Regions from separate parts of the Mammaliicoccus fleurettii genome, predicted to be linked through region 1. Evidence: riboswitches for the same ligand, from Rfam matches in the RefSeq annotation. Region 1 holds a riboswitch; each other region holds the start of a gene.
What was found. A riboswitch is a leader RNA that binds a small molecule or an ion and turns the genes downstream of it on or off. The one in region 1 is predicted to bind S-adenosylmethionine.
Positions count from the first base shown of each region.

Region 2: it holds a riboswitch for S-adenosylmethionine, as region 1 does, so the genes downstream of both, B2G86_RS08700 (methionine ABC transporter ATP-binding protein) here and metK (methionine adenosyltransferase) in region 1, are expected to answer to the same signal.
Region 3: it holds a riboswitch for S-adenosylmethionine, as region 1 does, so the genes downstream of both, B2G86_RS06200 (hypothetical protein) here and metK (methionine adenosyltransferase) in region 1, are expected to answer to the same signal.
Region 4: it holds a riboswitch for S-adenosylmethionine, as region 1 does, so the genes downstream of both, metX (homoserine O-acetyltransferase MetX) here and metK (methionine adenosyltransferase) in region 1, are expected to answer to the same signal.

Region 1 is NZ_MWJM01000008.1:78,756-82,952, forward strand. Features, by position in the region: gene metK (methionine adenosyltransferase) at 240-1,433, opposite strand; SAM riboswitch class I at 1,535-1,647, opposite strand; gene pckA (phosphoenolpyruvate carboxykinase (ATP)) at 1,829-3,427, shown strand; gene B2G86_RS08005 (alpha/beta hydrolase family protein) at 3,477-4,197, opposite strand, start outside.
Region 2 is NZ_MWJM01000009.1:58,925-63,121, reverse strand. Features, by position in the region: gene B2G86_RS08725 (thioredoxin family protein) at 1-224, opposite strand, end outside; gene B2G86_RS08720 (arsenate reductase family protein) at 366-719, shown strand; gene gcvH (glycine cleavage system protein GcvH) at 787-1,167, shown strand; gene B2G86_RS08710 (toprim domain-containing protein) at 1,271-1,675, shown strand; gene B2G86_RS08705 (thioredoxin family protein) at 1,632-1,955, shown strand; SAM riboswitch class I at 1,985-2,091, shown strand; gene B2G86_RS08700 (methionine ABC transporter ATP-binding protein) at 2,169-3,194, shown strand; gene B2G86_RS08695 (methionine ABC transporter permease) at 3,187-3,882, shown strand; gene B2G86_RS08690 (MetQ/NlpA family ABC transporter substrate-binding protein) at 3,896-4,197, shown strand, end outside.
Region 3 is NZ_MWJM01000006.1:6,127-10,323, forward strand. Features, by position in the region: gene B2G86_RS06185 (bifunctional metallophosphatase/5'-nucleotidase) at 1-863, opposite strand, end outside; gene B2G86_RS06190 (RrF2 family transcriptional regulator) at 1,069-1,449, shown strand; gene B2G86_RS06195 (NAD(P)/FAD-dependent oxidoreductase) at 1,522-2,415, shown strand; gene B2G86_RS06200 (hypothetical protein) at 2,488-2,703, opposite strand; SAM riboswitch class I at 2,778-2,877, opposite strand; gene B2G86_RS06205 (PepSY domain-containing protein) at 3,006-3,632, shown strand; gene efeO (iron uptake system protein EfeO) at 3,885-4,197, shown strand, end outside.
Region 4 is NZ_MWJM01000005.1:113,901-118,097, forward strand. Features, by position in the region: gene B2G86_RS05860 (YceI family protein) at 1-421, shown strand, start outside; gene B2G86_RS05865 (AzlC family ABC transporter permease) at 1,069-1,764, shown strand; gene B2G86_RS05870 (AzlD domain-containing protein) at 1,761-2,087, shown strand; SAM riboswitch class I at 2,154-2,255, shown strand; gene metX (homoserine O-acetyltransferase MetX) at 2,323-3,294, shown strand; gene B2G86_RS05880 (DUF2232 domain-containing protein) at 3,376-4,197, shown strand, end outside.

The sequences.
Region 1 (4,197 bases):
TTATAGTAAAAAATTCAAATTAATTCAGTATTTATCATAAAATATATTAATTATCCCATTATATTTTTTAATACTTCGTACATTTGAATAGTTATTCCTCACTTTAATAGTAAATTAATTTAATTTCCAATAAAAACACTTTAAATAACATGTACAAAACCTATAAGCAAAGTCCAATGTTTGCAGAAATTAAAAAAGCACTGTATAAAAAGGTAATTTTTTATACAGTGCTTTTTAGTTTATTTAAGTAAATCTTTTAATAAGTCTACTTTATCTAATTCTTCCCAAGGTAATTGAACATCTGTTCTTCCAAAATGTCCATATGCTGCAGTTTTTTTATAAATAGGTTGTCTTAAATTCAGCATTTGTATAATGCCTGCAGGTCTTAAGTCAAATACTTCTCTAATTTTTTCTACTAAAGTTGTTTCTTCAACTTTACCAGTTCCAAATGTTTCTATTGATATTGAAACTGGCTGAGCCACACCTATTGCATATGCTAACTGAACTTCACATTTGTCTGCAAGTCCACTAGCGACAATATTTTTAGCTACATAACGCGCTGCATAAGCTCCTGATCTATCCACTTTAGTTGGATCTTTCCCACTGAAACATCCACCGCCATGTCTAGCATAACCACCGTATGTATCTACGATAATTTTTCTTCCAGTTAATCCTGCATCACCTTGTGGTCCACCAATTACAAATCTACCTGTTGGATTAATAAAGAATTTAGTTTCATCATCTAATAATTCTTTAGGAACGATTGGGTAAATAACATGATCTTTAATATCTTGTTGTATTTTTTCTAGTTCAATTTTTTCATGATGTTGTGAAGAAATAACAATTGTATCAACTCTTACAGGTTTATCATTCTCGTCATATTCAACTGTTACTTGTGTCTTACCATCTGGACGTAAATAATCTAAAGTGCCTTCTTTACGAACATCTGTTAATCGTTTAGCTAATTGATGTGCTAAATAACCTGGTAACGGCATATAAGTTTCTGTTTCATTTGTTGCATATCCGAACATAAGCCCTTGGTCTCCTGCACCAATAGACTCAATTTCTCTATCTGTTAAGTCATCTCTATCTTCTAACGCACAATCTACACCTTGCGCTATATCTGGAGATTGTTCATCAATTGCAGTTAAAATTGCCATTGTTTGAAAATCATAGCCATATTTTGCTCTCGTATATCCTATATCTTTTACAGTTTGTCTTACTACTTTAGGTATATCAACATATGTTGAAGTTGAAATTTCACCTGCAATTAAAGCCATACCTGTTGTTACTGTTGTTTCGCAAGCGACTCTAGCTTTAGGGTCACCTTTTAATAATTCGTCCAAAATTGCGTCAGAAATTTGATCCGCAATCTTATCTGGATGCCCTTCTGTTACTGATTCAGATGTGAAGAGTCTTCTATTCTTTAACATAAAAAATCTCCTTTAAATAATGTTGTACGGTCTCTTTCTCTGCGCAAATAAAAAGTGCCCTCTCTCAATAAAAATAGAGAGAAGGCACACTCGTCCATTCGCTCTTATCGTTCAGACAATATTGGTCTGCAAACGGTTTGGCACCTTTCTTTCAAATAGAAAGAGGTTGCTGGGTTTCATTGGGTCCATGTCCCTCCACCACTCAGGATAAGAGAATCCGTCAAAGACGATAATACTAGAGTTTTCTGATTATGTCAATGCAACGAAATATAATTCAATTGTCATAAATTTTTAAAATAAATTTTCCTATTAGTATAGACTATATATTTTAATGTGTTATACTAATTCCATGAAAATGCTTACAACACTAATATAAGACATGGGGGTCGTCATTTATGGCAATACAGTCAATTACAGAATCAATCGAACTTTCTAACCTTCTTAATAAGGAAACTACACACAAACAACTCTCTAGAACTGAATTATATAGTCATATTCTAGAATCTGGTGAAGGGGTATTAACTGAATCTGGTGCTATTAGAATGGAAACAGGGAAATATACCGGACGTTCACCTAAAGATAAATTTATTGTAAAAGAAGCAGATACAGAACAAGATATTGATTGGGGAACAATCAATCAACCTATCTCAGAAAATAGCTTCTTAAATTTATATGATCAAGTTATTGACTATTTAAACCAAAAATCACAACTTTATGTCTTCAATGGATATGCTGGTGCAGATGAATCATCACGCTTAGATTTACGTGTGATTAATGAGTTACCTTGGCATAATCTATTTGCTCAAAATATGTTTATACGTCCTGAAACTAAAGAAGATGCACTTAATATTAATCCTAACTTTACTGTTATCAGTGCACCTGGATTTAAAGCAAATCCAGAAAAGGACGGCACAAACTCTGAAACATTTATTATCACTTCATTCAAACATCGCGTTATATTAATTGGTGGTACTGAATATGCTGGTGAAATGAAAAAAGGTATATTCTCAGTTATGAACTACTTGTTACCTAAAAAAGGCATTATGAGCATGCATTGCTCAGCTAATGTTGGTTATAACAAAGATGTCGCTTTATTCTTCGGTCTATCTGGAACAGGTAAAACAACTTTATCTGCTGATCCAAATAGAAAACTTATCGGAGACGACGAACACGGTTGGAATGAGAATGGAGTCTTCAATATCGAAGGAGGCTGTTACGCTAAAACAGTAAGCCTTAGTCGAGAAAAAGAACCACAAATTTATGATGCAATTCGATATGGTACAGTATTAGAAAATGTAGGTGTTAAATCTTGTGGATCAGTTGATTACAACGACACTTCATTAACTGAAAATACTAGAGCAGCATACCCTATCGATTTTATAGATAATATTGTAACACCATCAATTGCAGCTCATCCAAATACAATCATCTTCTTAACAGCAGATGCATTTGGTGTATTACCTCCAATTTCAAAATTAGATAAATCACAAGCGATGTATCACTTCTTAAGTGGATTTACATCTAAATTAGCAGGAACAGAAAGAGGCGTAACGAGTCCACAACCTGTATTCTCAACTTGTTTCGGCTCTCCATTCTTACCATTACATGCGACAGAATATGCAGAATTACTAGGTAAATTAATTGACGAACATGATGTAGATGTTTACTTAGTGAACACTGGCTGGACTGGTGGAGAGTATGGTGTAGGTTCTAGAATGGACTTAAAACATACACGCTCAATGATTCGTCGTGCAATAAGTGGAGAAATCAAAAATTCTGAATTTGTTAAAGATGATATTTTTGGTCTAAATATTCCTAAACACGTTTCAGGAGTACCATCAGAAATATTATACCCACGTAATACATGGGTATCAGCAGAAGCATATGATGAAAAAGCTAAACAACTTGCTTCAGATTTCAAAGAAAACTTCTGTAAATTTGGAGAAACTTCAGAACACATTCAAGCAGAAGGCGGATTTACTTTTAATCGTTAAAATTAACCCCATGTATAAAAAAACCTTAAAGTTGAACTGAAATTCAACTTTAAGGGTTTTTGTTTTCACATTTATCCATCCAATTATGAATTTGAATGAGTGTCTGTTTTTCTTTTTCAGGTCTAAATACATGCCCTTCTCCTTGTTCATAAATCGTGCTATATTCTACATTATGTTCTTTTAAATGTTCTTCTAAATGGTACGCCATATTGATATTAACTTGTTTATCTTTATCACCATGAACAATTAAAATTGGCGGGCTATCTTGATTAATGTTTTTCAAAGCATTTCTACGTTCATATTCTTCATATTGCTTTTTAGGATGTCCAACCATCCTTTTTAACATTCCTCGTAAATCAATTCTCTCTTCATACATCATAAGTAAATCAGTTACTCCGCCCCAAATTATATAACTTGTTGCTTTAACTGTTTGATACGTAAGTAAGCCTTGTATACCGCCTCTAGAAAAACCTATAATATGAACAGGTATTTGCGGGTATTTTTCTTTTAATATATTGATACCAACAATTACATCATTTAAATCGTCTCCACAAAAATGATCTCTTCCTTCGCTTCCGTTACTTCCTCGATAATAAGGAGCGAATACTAATGTATTTTTATTTTTAAATTGAGACATTCTTGCTGGCCTTACTCTACCAACTTGTCCTTTACCACCTCGTAAATAAACAACGATTCTTTCAACGTTTTTATGAGGTGTCATTAGCAACCCTCTAACTTTAAGTCGATCTACAATATAAATCACTTCTTCT
Region 2 (4,197 bases), on a different contig from region 1:
AATAAACTTGGAATTCCCATTACATCATTTTCTGTAGCCGCTTCTGGAACTTGATCGCGATTAATTTGATACCAGTTGAAATTATGATATTCGTCGATGATAGGATCAATCCATTGGTTCATTCTTGTGCAATCTGGGCACCAGTCTGCAAAGAATTTTACAACTACTGGTTCTTCGCTTTGTGTGATCTCTTCGAATTCTGCATATTGACTAATTGTTCTCATTTTTATTATGCTCCTTAGAAATTTTTCTTATAATTAAAGTATATCGCATTTTCAATATTTTAAAAATTATTTAACTCATTACTATATGTTCGTTAGTAATATTGTTATAATAGATTTAAATAGACATATGGAGGTAAAGACATGATAAAATTTTATCAATATCCTAATTGTACAACTTGCAAAAAGGCAGCAAAGTTTCTAGAAGAGAATGGTGCTAGTTTCGAACCGATTGATATTACACAGTTAACACCAACAGCTAAAGAATTAAAGGATATCATTGATGGTACAGATATTACTGTGAATCAATTATTTAATACTCGAGGCGCTAAATATCGCGAGTTGGGTTTAAAGGATAAAATGAATGATTTGTCTGACAACGAAAAATTCGATTTATTAGCTTCAGATGGTATGTTAATCAAAAGACCTTTAGCAGTTTTAGGCAATAAGGTTACTTTAGGTTTTAAAGAAGACGAATATCGCCAAACTTGGTTGTAAAAATAGTTGCTTGAATAATCGCTTTATGTCATGATTATAGGTGAAATACATATAGGAGGGGATTACTTTGACAGTACCTAGTGAGTTAAAATATTCTAAAGAACATGAATGGGTAAAAATTGATGGTGATGTTGTAACAATTGGTATTACTGATTTTGCTCAATCAGAATTAGGGGACATTGTGTTTGTTGAGTTACCTGAAGAAGGTGACGAATTAACTAGTGGAGATTCATTTGGTAGTGTAGAATCTGTTAAGACAGTTTCTGAGCTATATGCACCACTATCTGGAAAAGTCGTTGAAGTAAACGAAGAACTAGAAGATAGCCCTGAGTTTGTTAATGAATCATCATATGATAAAGCATGGATGGTTAAAGTTGAGTTATCTGATAAAGCTCAATTAGATGGATTACTAGATGCAGACGCTTATAGTGAAATGATAGGTGAATAATATAATATTAAACTCCACGATGCAAATGGTATCATGGAGTTTTTTTAAATCTTGAATACGAAGTTGAACTATAATATTAATTCATTTGTAGAAGGTGATGGCCATGGCGATGATTAAAAAAGTAATAATCGTAGAAGGTATTTCTGATAAAAAACGAGTGAAAGAAGTATTAAATGATCATGTTCATATTATTTGTACACATGGAACAATGGGTGTAGAAAAAATGGACGAACTTTTAGAAGAAATTTATGGTTCACAAGTATATGTTTTAGTCGATCAAGATAAAGAAGGTAAACGTATTCGAAAATGGTTTAAGAAGTATGTGAGTGAAAGTCGTCATATTTATATTGATTCGACATTTTCTGAAGTAGCTCGCTGTCCAAGACAATATTTAGCGAATGTGTTAAACTATCATGGATTTACAGTAAACAATGATTTTGTATTGAAAGGGAAGTATCGTTACCATGAAACACACAGAAATATTGAACGATATATACAAGCATTTTGATAAGGATTTACATTTATTATTTGGCTATACACCTACATGTGGAACGTGCAAAATATCTGAACGTATGCTGGATATAGCGAACGAAGTAACACAATTACCAATCAATAAATGTGATTTAAATTTTTATCCAGAGTTCTGTAGAGAATTTGAAATCTTATCAGTACCTGTATTATTCATTATGAAACAAGATAAGGTCATAGAAAGAATATACGCTTTTCAGTCTGTTCCTTATATTGTTGAGAATATTCAAAAAGTTATTGACGATAAAAACTTATCATGATAGTATGAATTTAATTAAATACGTAGTAACTCTTATCAAGAGTGGTGGAGGGATGTGCCCTTTGAAGCCCGGCAACCGTCATATATATATGAAATGGTGCCAATTCACAAAAAGTGTAAACTTTTGAAGATGAGAGAAAGACATATTTCTAACGCCTTTCTCTTGATAATTAGAGTAAGGCGTTTTTAATTTAAAGATTAGGAGGCAGCAGATTTGATTGAGTTAAATAAAGTTGTTAAAACTTTCAAAACAAAAAAAGGTGACATTACAGCTGTTGACCATGTCGACTTAAAAATAGATAAAGGAAGTATATATGGTGTAATTGGATTTTCTGGAGCTGGAAAAAGTACATTAATACGAATGTTTAACGGTCTGGAAACGCCAACTGAAGGTGAAGTTATAGTTGATAGTGCAAATATTGGCAAACTTTCTAAACAAGACCTTAGATTAAAAAGACAAAAGGTAAGTATGATATTCCAACATTTCAATTTACTATGGTCTCGTACGGTTAAAGATAACATTGCATTTCCTTTAGAAATTGCAGGGGTATCTAAAAGTGAGATAAACGAAAAAACAAAAGCACTTATCAAAAGAGTGGGTCTTGAAGGTCGTGAGAATGCTTATCCATCACAATTATCCGGTGGGCAAAAGCAAAGAGTTGGTATAGCTCGAGCTTTAGCAAATGATCCGCGCGTATTATTATGTGACGAAGCAACAAGTGCATTAGATCCTCAAACTACTGATGAAATATTAGATTTATTAGTAGACATAAACAAAGAGCTCAATTTAACAATTATACTTATTACACATGAAATGCATGTCATTAGAAAAATATGTGATCATGTTGCAGTCATGGAAAATGGTAAATTTGTCGAAGAGGGAGAAGTTATCAATGTATTTAATGACCCTCAAACATATGTTACACAGCGTTTCGTAAAAGATGACTTAAAAGCTGATGATCTTCAAAGAACATTAGAAGATTTCAGAAAAGAACAACCAAACGGAGAAATTTGGAAACTGAATTTCGTTGGTGGAACGAGTTCAGAACCTGTGTTAGCAAAAATTATTAAAACATATAATATCGATATTAATGTCATTGAAGGTGATGTTAAGTTGACTCAAAATGGCACATTTGGCCATATGATCGTTCATTTACCTCAAGGTGATTATTCTAAAGATCAAATTAAAAAAGAACTTAATGATCTTGGTGTGAAAGTAGAGGTGAATGTAAGTGAATAAATCATTTGGAGATATTATAACTGAAATGATTACAATGCCTAATGTTAAATGGGATGCCGTATGGGAAGCATTATATGAAACACTATACATGACGGTAATATCAACAGTATTTACATTAGTATTTGGTTTAATATTAGGAACATTACTATTTTTAACATCAAGAGGGACATCAAAGAGCTCTCGAATATTTTATTCAATCGTATCATTCGTCGTTAACTTATTCAGAGCTATTCCATTCATCATCTTAATTCTACTATTAATACCTTTTACAGATATTTTATTAGGAACAATCAGTGGTCCAAAAGGTGCACTACCAGCATTAATCATAGGTGCATCACCTTTCTATGCTAGATTAGTAGAAATAGGTATGAAAGAAATCGATAAAGGCGTTATTGAGGCAGCTGTATCAATGGGTGCTACAACATGGACAGTAGTAAGAAAAGTGTTAATTAAAGAATCATTACCTGCCTTAGTTTCAGGTATTACAGTGACAGCAATTGCATTAGTGGGATCAACAGCAATTGCAGGTGTAATTGGAGCAGGTGGGTTAGGTAACTTAGCTTACTTAACTGGATTTACACGAAATCAAAATGATGTCATTTTAATTTCAACAATCTTTATATTAATTATTGTATTTGTAATCCAATTTATTGGAGATATTATTGTTAAAAAAATTGATAAACGTTAAAGGAGTGTTTCACATGAAAAAAGTTTTTGGTTTATTATTCATTTCACTATTAGCAGTAGTGCTAGTTGCATGTGGTGGAGGAAGCGGCGATGACAACGGTAAAAAAGAAACAATTAAAATAGGTGCATCACCAGCACCACACGCTGAAATATTAGAAGAAGCAAAGCCACTTCTTAAAAAAGAAGGTTATGATTTAGAAATTAAAACAATTAACGATTACACAACACCTAACAAATTATTAGATAAAGGTGAACTTGATGCAAACTTCTTCCAACATACACCTTATTTAGATACTGAATCTAAAGAAAAAGGATA
Region 3 (4,197 bases), on a different contig from region 1:
TCATCATTAATAGTTGGATTGGCGTCTTTTACATATAAAATTTCACTCTGAGATGAAATGATTTGTTGGGATGTTTCGTCAATATTTAAAGTGATTTTCCCTAAGCAATCTCCCTTTGAACCAGCTTGAATTACTTGAGTATTATTGATCTTTTCAGCAATTTCTCGATGCTGGTGACCAGTAATTAAAACGTCAATTCCATCTACTTCATTGAGTAAATCATAGCCTTCATTCTCTCCAGTTATTAATTCTGTTGGTTCACCAGTTTGAAGGTCTTTCTCAAATCCGCCGTGGTAACATACGACGACAATATCTGATTGCTCACGAACATCTTCAATTAACTTAGCAGCAGTTTCTTTAGCAGAGTAAAAAGACAAATCTTTGATTGTTTCTGGCTGCTCCCAATTAGGTATGTATTGAGTTGTTAATCCAATGATGCCCATTTTTGTATCGTTTTTATCAATATAAATGACGTCGTGACCTGTAAAAGGCTTGTTATGTTTAAAAATATTTGCTGATAGTACAGGGAAATTAAAAGATTTAAGCGTTTCATACAAATAAGGCAAGCCGTAATTAAATTCATGATTACCAATTACTGCAAAATCGAAACCAATTTCATTATATATATCACTTAAATATTTACTAGAATGTAATTGTGAATGTAAATATGAACAAAAAGGCGATCCTTGTAAAAAGTCTCCATTGTCCATCAAAATGACATGCTCATGTTGCGATTTTATATTTGATATCATGGATTTTATTTTTAATAGTCCTTTAGGTAAATCTTGATGACTTGTTTGATAATCAGTCGGGAAAATATAACCATGAATATCACTGACAGTTAATATAACGATTTCATTCATATTTTAAAGCCTCCAATTTTGGATATTACATCAATTATATCGATTAAATGTCATAGCATTGTGAAAATAATAATAAGAAAACGTAAAATACTGGCTGAAAAAATAATCAGTACTACCAAATATCAAATCATAAAAACAAAAGAATAGACAAATTTTAAATAAGTGCTATTATAGAGTTGTAATATCTATGATTAAGAGGTGTGTTATGAAAATTTCAAAAGGAACAGATTATGGTTTGCATGCATTAGCATATTTAATTGCTAAAAAAGAGCAACAACCTATTAATGTTAAACGTTTATCTGAAGTATTAAATATATCTATAACATATTTATCTAAAATTTTAACTCAATTAGTAAAAGCGGGTGTTATTAAATCAGCTTCTGGTGCTAAAGGTGGTTATTATTTAGTGAATAATTGGGAACAAATTTCTGTATATGACATTATAACAGCGATTGATGGACATCAAAGTACATTAGAAGATAGCTTTAATCATGGACCAGAATGTAAAATTCAAGCAATTTTATTATCTGCAGAAGATGAAATGACTAAAGCTTTAAAAAATAAAACTTTAAAAGATTTAATGTGAGTTAAATCTTTTTATTTGGACTAATCATAGATATTAGCACTCTATAATAGATGAGAAAAGGCGGCGTATAAAATGTTTGATTGTATCGTAATAGGTGGAGGACCAGCAGGATTGGCTAGTGCTTTAACTTTAGGTAGAGCTTTGAAGAAAACTTTAGTAATAGATAATAATAATGCAAGAAATAAAGTGACTCGAAAATCACATGCATTTTTAACACAAGATGGTGTAACACCAGAAGAACTGAGAGCTAAAGCAGAACATGATGTAGATCAATATAAAGATGTTTCTCGTGTAAATGACACTGTTGTTAAATTGATAAAAGAAAATGATCATTTCATTGTTGAAACAAAACAACAAAAGTATACTACGAAAAAAGTGATGATATGTACTGGATTGAGAGAAACTTTGCCGGACATTAAAGGTTTAAAAGAAAGCTATGGTAAATCTATATTTTACTGTCCTTGGTGTGATGGTTATGAATTAAAAAATAAATCTTTGCTCATTTCTGTACAACCAGAACAAGTAAAGCATATGGCATTACTTTTAAGTAACTGGTCAGAAGATATAGTTATAAGCAGTAAAGATTTTTCTGTATTAACAGCAGAGGATAAAGCTTTCATGGATAAGAAAAAAATAAAATTAATAGAAAGTGAAGTAACTGAATTTAAACATAGTGATGGAAACATTAATGAAGTTGTCTTTGAAAATGGAGAAAGGATACCTAGAAGTGGTGCGTTAATTGGTGTTAAATGGGATACGGATTTTGAATTTTTAAATGGTTTAAATATTGAAAGAGAAGAAAATGGAAAAATTAAAATTGAACAATTTGGAGAAACATCAGTTCCAGGATTGTTTGTAGCAGGAGAAAGTAAAGATACAATGGCATCTCAGTTAATCGATGCAGCAGCAAATGGTAATCAAATTGCTAAATTTGTAGCAATGCAGATTATTATGGAATCTAATTAATAAAAGGATATGAAATTATTTACTTAAAAAACGCCTTATCAGCTTAATATAGCCGATAAGGCGTTTTTTTGATTATTTTCTAGTGATACTAATATTAATTTCTAAGTCATCAAATGATAATTTACGATTGTTTGATTCGCTAGAATATTGTTCTTCTGTTTCAATTCTTACAAGTTCTGAAATTAATTCGTTCTTTTTAGCCGTTTTTGCAATTGATCCTGAAAAGCTCTTTGGTGGGTTTGCCTTCAACTCTGCTAATTCTGCTAAAATATCTTCTCTTGTTCTCATTTATATTGCCTCCTAAAGTTTTAGTTACAATAAAACAGCTCATCTTAAGATTAAGAAGAGCTGTTTAGAGAATCTTCTTATCTTTCAAGTTAAACTTGTTGGATTTAGCACAGTACTTACGCCTGTTGCTGAGGTTTCGCAGGGCCAATTCCCTCCACCTACTCTTAATAAGACTACGAGCTATTTTATTGTTTCTTTATCATAACGAATAATATAAATTTTGTCTAATTTTAAAATTATATGTTTGGAAAATTTAGGAAGGTCTATATATAAAGTAAAGAAATATTAAGGAGGAATTAAGTATGAAGTTTAAAATGATTTCACTATTATTAGCGTCAGGCATCGTTTTAGCAGCATGTGGAAATGATAAAAGCGATGATCAAAAAGATGATCAAAAAGAAGAGAAAACTGAACAAACAACTGAACAAACAACTGAACAAACAACAAAGGATGAAAGCAAAGATGATGAAGATACAAATAAAACAACTCAAAATACTATAAAATGGGATGATGTTAAAGTCTCCCCTGAAGATGCTGTTAAGACAGCCCAGAAAGAATCTGAAGGTGAGTTGAAAGATTTATCTTTTGAAAAAGAAACAGGCGATTGGAACTACAAAGTAGAATTAGTAGATGGTCAAAATGAAAACAAAGTATTAGTTAATGCTGATGATAAATCTGTTGCTAATGTTGAGAAAGAAACAGATGACGATGATAATGAACAAACATTTAAATTATCCGACGTAGCAAAATTTGATGATGTATTAAAAGTTGCTCAAGATGAAGCAAAAGGTGACTTAAAAGAAAGGTCATTAAGTGAAGATGATGGCCAACTTGTATATTCTATTGATCTTAAAGAAGGTAATAATGATTCAACAGAATTTAAAATAGATGCTAAATCAAAAGAAATTCTTGAGCAAGAACAAGATTAAATCAAAAAGCATATCATTAAAAACCAACAAAGTTATAAAACTTTGTTGGTTTTTTATATTTAATTAATGATTATCATTCTCAATTATAAATGACGATTATTTTTAATAGAGTTTCCACATTTAAAATCACTTTAGGTAAGGGGTTAAATTTGTATTTTTAATGAATTATATAAAATTTTTATTGACTATTTCACTTTATAGGAATAAATTAAAGATGATAATGATAATCAATTAGATGGGAAGTGTAGAATTATGAAGAAGTTAGCTACAACATTTTTAGCGACTGCCTTAATTTTAACGGCATGTAGTAATGATGAAGAGAAAAAGACATCTGAGAACAAAAAAGAGACGAAAGAAACAGCCAAAGTTGATTTTTCTAAAGAAACTAAAGCTTATAAAGACTTTACCACTGAGCAATTAGATCATTTTTTAGCGGATACTGAGAAATTTGTTGAAGCAGTAAAAGCTGATGATATGGAAAAAGCTAAAGAAATATATCCTAAAGCACGTATGTATTATGAAAGATCAGAACCAGTGGCCGAGAGCTTTGGAGAATTAGATCCAA
Region 4 (4,197 bases), on a different contig from region 1:
TGATGTAGCAGTATCAGGAGATATAAATGATCTTTCATCATTAAAAGCAACAGTAACAATTAAATCAAACTCAATTAACACTAAAAATCCTGACCGTGACGCACACTTAAAATCAGCAGATTTCTTCAGTGCAGATGATAATCCAAACATTACGTTTGAAACAAAATCTATTAGTGAAGATTCAATCACTGGTGATTTAACAATGGCTGGTACAACTCATGAAGAAACATTCGATGTTGACTTCAATGGCGTTAGTAAAAACCCATTAAACGGTGAAACAGTTACAGGTTTCGTAGTTAACGGTAAAATTGATCGTGAAAAATATGGCGTATCATTTAACCAAGCACTAGAAACTGGTGGCGTAATGATCGGTAGAGAAGTTAAATTCGAAGCAAGTGCAGAATTCGGTTTAAGCGAATAATTTAAAATAGATTATTTAATGATTAGAGAGTTTAGGACATGAATCCTAACTCAAAATAAATAAGCATATCACGTAACTGATTTTATATAGGTTACAGTGATATGCTTATTTTTTATACAAACTTACGATTTTGTAAAGTGCATGCTTGCCTAGGGTATGGCTCGAGCCTGTAGTCTCTCACACATACTATTCCCTCAGGCGTCCGCACTATACAAAATCGTTACTAATAATCTGTTTTTATAAAATCTTACGATTTTGTATGTGCATGCTTGCCTAGGGGTATGGCTCGAGCCTGTAGTCTCTCACACATACTATTCCCTCAGGCGTCCGCACTATACAAAATCATTAATAATATCTATTTTTATAAAATCTTACGATTTTGTACGTGCATGCTTGCCTAGGGTAGGGTACGGTTCTGTAGTTTCTCACTCATATTTTTTCCTCAGGTGCCTTTTTTTAGGCAAGAAAGGTTATGAAAATTGATTTAATATACAATCAGGTCTTATTGCTAAAGTGTGGTATGTATGATAAAAATAAGACATATTTAAAAATAAAAAAAGAGATAAGTCAGACTGAGGTTAGACAAACGTTAGACTAACCTGATTGGCGTTATGTAGTTTGGAGGTAGGCAATTGACCAGTTCTAGTATGACGAATAAAACTTTATTTCTTCAAGGTGTTAAAGATTGTATACCTACGATGCTTGGATATTTTAGTGTTGCATTAGCATTTGGAATTGTAGGTGTTTCATCAGGCTTATCTATTTTAGAAATTGCTTTGTTATCTATCTTTGTATATGCAGGTGCGGCTCAATTTATTATTTGTGCGTTAGTTGCAATTCAATCTCCTATATCAGCTATTTTATTAACTGTATTCTTTGTTAATTCTAGAATGTTTCTTCAAAGTTTAGCGTTAGTCCCAGCGTTTAAAGGTAATGGATTTTGGTCTAATATCGGTATAGGAACACTCGTGACCGACGAATCATTTGGTGTTGCAATAACAAAATATGCTAAAGAAAAAGCTTTAAATGCTACGTGGATGCACGGTTTAAATATTTCTGCTTATTTATTGTGGATATTGACTTCAATAATAGGTGGTTTAGTAGGAAACTTGATTCCGAAGCCTGAAGCTTTTGGTTTAGATTACGCTTTAACAGCGATGTTTATATTTTTACTCGTCGCACAGTTTGAAACAATACATAAAACCAAAGTTTTCTTTTATATATTTTTAATTGTCTTAACAACCATTTGTATGATAATTCTTACATGTTTTATGCCGACTTATTTATCTATTATTTTAGCGACGATCATTGCTTCAGTCGCAGGGGTGGTGTTTGATAAATGAGTATTTCAATGTATTTAATGCTTATTATTTTGGGTTGTTTTATTTTAACGTGGGTTATAAGGGTATCGCCCTTTGCATTTTTATCAAAGGTTGAATTTCCTAAAAGTGTGATTAAATGGCTGCAATATGTGCCTGTATGTTTATTTACAGCATTGATTGTTGAAGGTATGTTAAATCAAGAAGGTCATTCTGGGTTCACATTCAACTACGAAAGTATTTTCGTTGCCATTCCAACATTGATGATAGCTTTAATTTCTAGAAGTTTAACGATATCAGTTATAGCAGGAATGTTCATCATGGCGATTGTTCGATTAGTCTTTTAATTTCATTCGTTAACTTATTGAAAGAAATGCACTTTTCTAGTATTCTTAATATAAATTATATAGCAAAGCTTATTCAGAGAAGTTAAGGGATTTGGCCCGATGACACTTCAGCAACCGGTCGTTTAAGATACGGTGCTACTACCAACGAGTTTACTCGCATAATAAGGATGATGAGGACTTCTTACTTCTTTAACGAGTAAGAAGTCTTTCTATTTAATAACAAGGAGGTTCTAATATGCTTATTTCTCGAGACACAGGTTTAGTTGAACTAGGACATTTCGAAACAGAATCTGGTGAAGTGATAGATAATTTAAAGCTTCAATATGAATATGTAGGTCACAAAGGACAGCCTTTAGTTGTTGTTTGTCATGCTTTAACAGGGAATCATCTTACTTATGGAGATGATGAAAATCCAGGTTGGTGGAGAGAAATTATTGATGGTGGTTATCTTTCAATCAATGATTATCAGTTTATAACATTCAATGTGATTGGTAGCCCTTATGGTTCAAGCTCTAAATTGAATACGCCCGACTTTCCTGAGAGATTGTCTATGAGAGATATTTCTAAAGCAAATATTTTAGCGTTAAAACATTTTGGCTACGAAAAAATAGATGTATTAATTGGTGGTTCTCTAGGTGGAATGCAAACTTTAGAAATGCTTTATGACGGATCTATTGAAGTTAAAAAAGCAGTTATATTAGCAGCTACAGAGAAGACTTCATCATATAGTAGAGCGTTTAATGAGATTGCTAGACAAGTTATAAATATGAATGGACAAGATGGCTTAAGTATCGCAAGACAGATAGGCTTCTTAACTTACCGTTCAAGTAAAGATTATGAATCGAGATTTTCAGCGGATGATGTAGTGAGTTACCAAAAATATCAAGGTAATAAATTTAAAGATGTCTTCAATAAAGATTGTTATTTAACATTGTTAGATGTATTAGATAGTCATGACATATTTAAAGGTCGTGATGATGTCGAAGAAAGGTTACAACAACTCGAAACGAAAGTATTAACTTTAGGGTTCGCTGATGATTTATTGTATCCAGATGATCAAGTTAGAGCTTTAGGTAGATTCTTTAAATATCATAGACATTTCTTCGTACCAGACAATGTTGGCCATGATGGATTTCTATTAAACTTTGGAGATTGGGCACCTTACGTATATCACTTCTTAAAATTACATAAATTTAAAGCGCGTTAATATCATCTGAAAAGTCACGTACGTTGTTTTAAGCGTTAAAAATCTGTAAAATAGAGAAAGATGTTTAAATTAGATTGGGAAGTGAAAAATTTGTCTTTTAAAGTCGATATAAAAGCGACAATTATTGCAACATTAGTACTTGTGCTTAGTGTGATTGTCATGAGTCTTGTACCATATTTAGCGATTATTATATTACCGTTCATTACGATACCCGGAACAATACTCTGGTATCGATCTAAACCGTCATTTTTTGTGACAGTCGTCGTGACCTTATGTGCGACCGTATTATTTAATAATGTATTTTTATTAACAGTCATGACGCTTATGATATTTATGAGTGTTTTCATAGGTCAATTGCTCGTTGAACGTACATCAAAAGAACGTATTCTATACTTAGTGACAACGTTTATGAGTATTTTAACAATAGGTAGTGTATTAATTTTACAAATTACGGGAAACCTACCTTTAACAAGCAAGTTTTTCAGTCAGTATCATGATGTTTTAATTTCTTACTTTGAAATGGGTGGAAATTTAACGACTGAAATTGAAGAAACATTACAAACTTCATTAGAAATATTACAAGCAAGTATTCCTGGGTATATAGTATTATGGGTATTTTTATTAGTATTTGTTAATTTACTTGTGACATTCCCTATACTAAGAAAATTCAAAGTAGCGACACCAGTATTTAGACCATTATTTATGTGGCAAATTAATAGAAGTGTAGCTTTTGTATTTGTGATAACCGTGCTGATAAGTTTGTTTGTAACGAAAGAAAATGTTGTGATGTATGGCATAGTCACTAACTTACAATTTGTGTTAGAATGGGTTATATTTATTCAAGCATTATCGTTGTTCCATTTATTTGTAAAAGTGAAAAAACTACCTGTTGTTGTGGGAGTT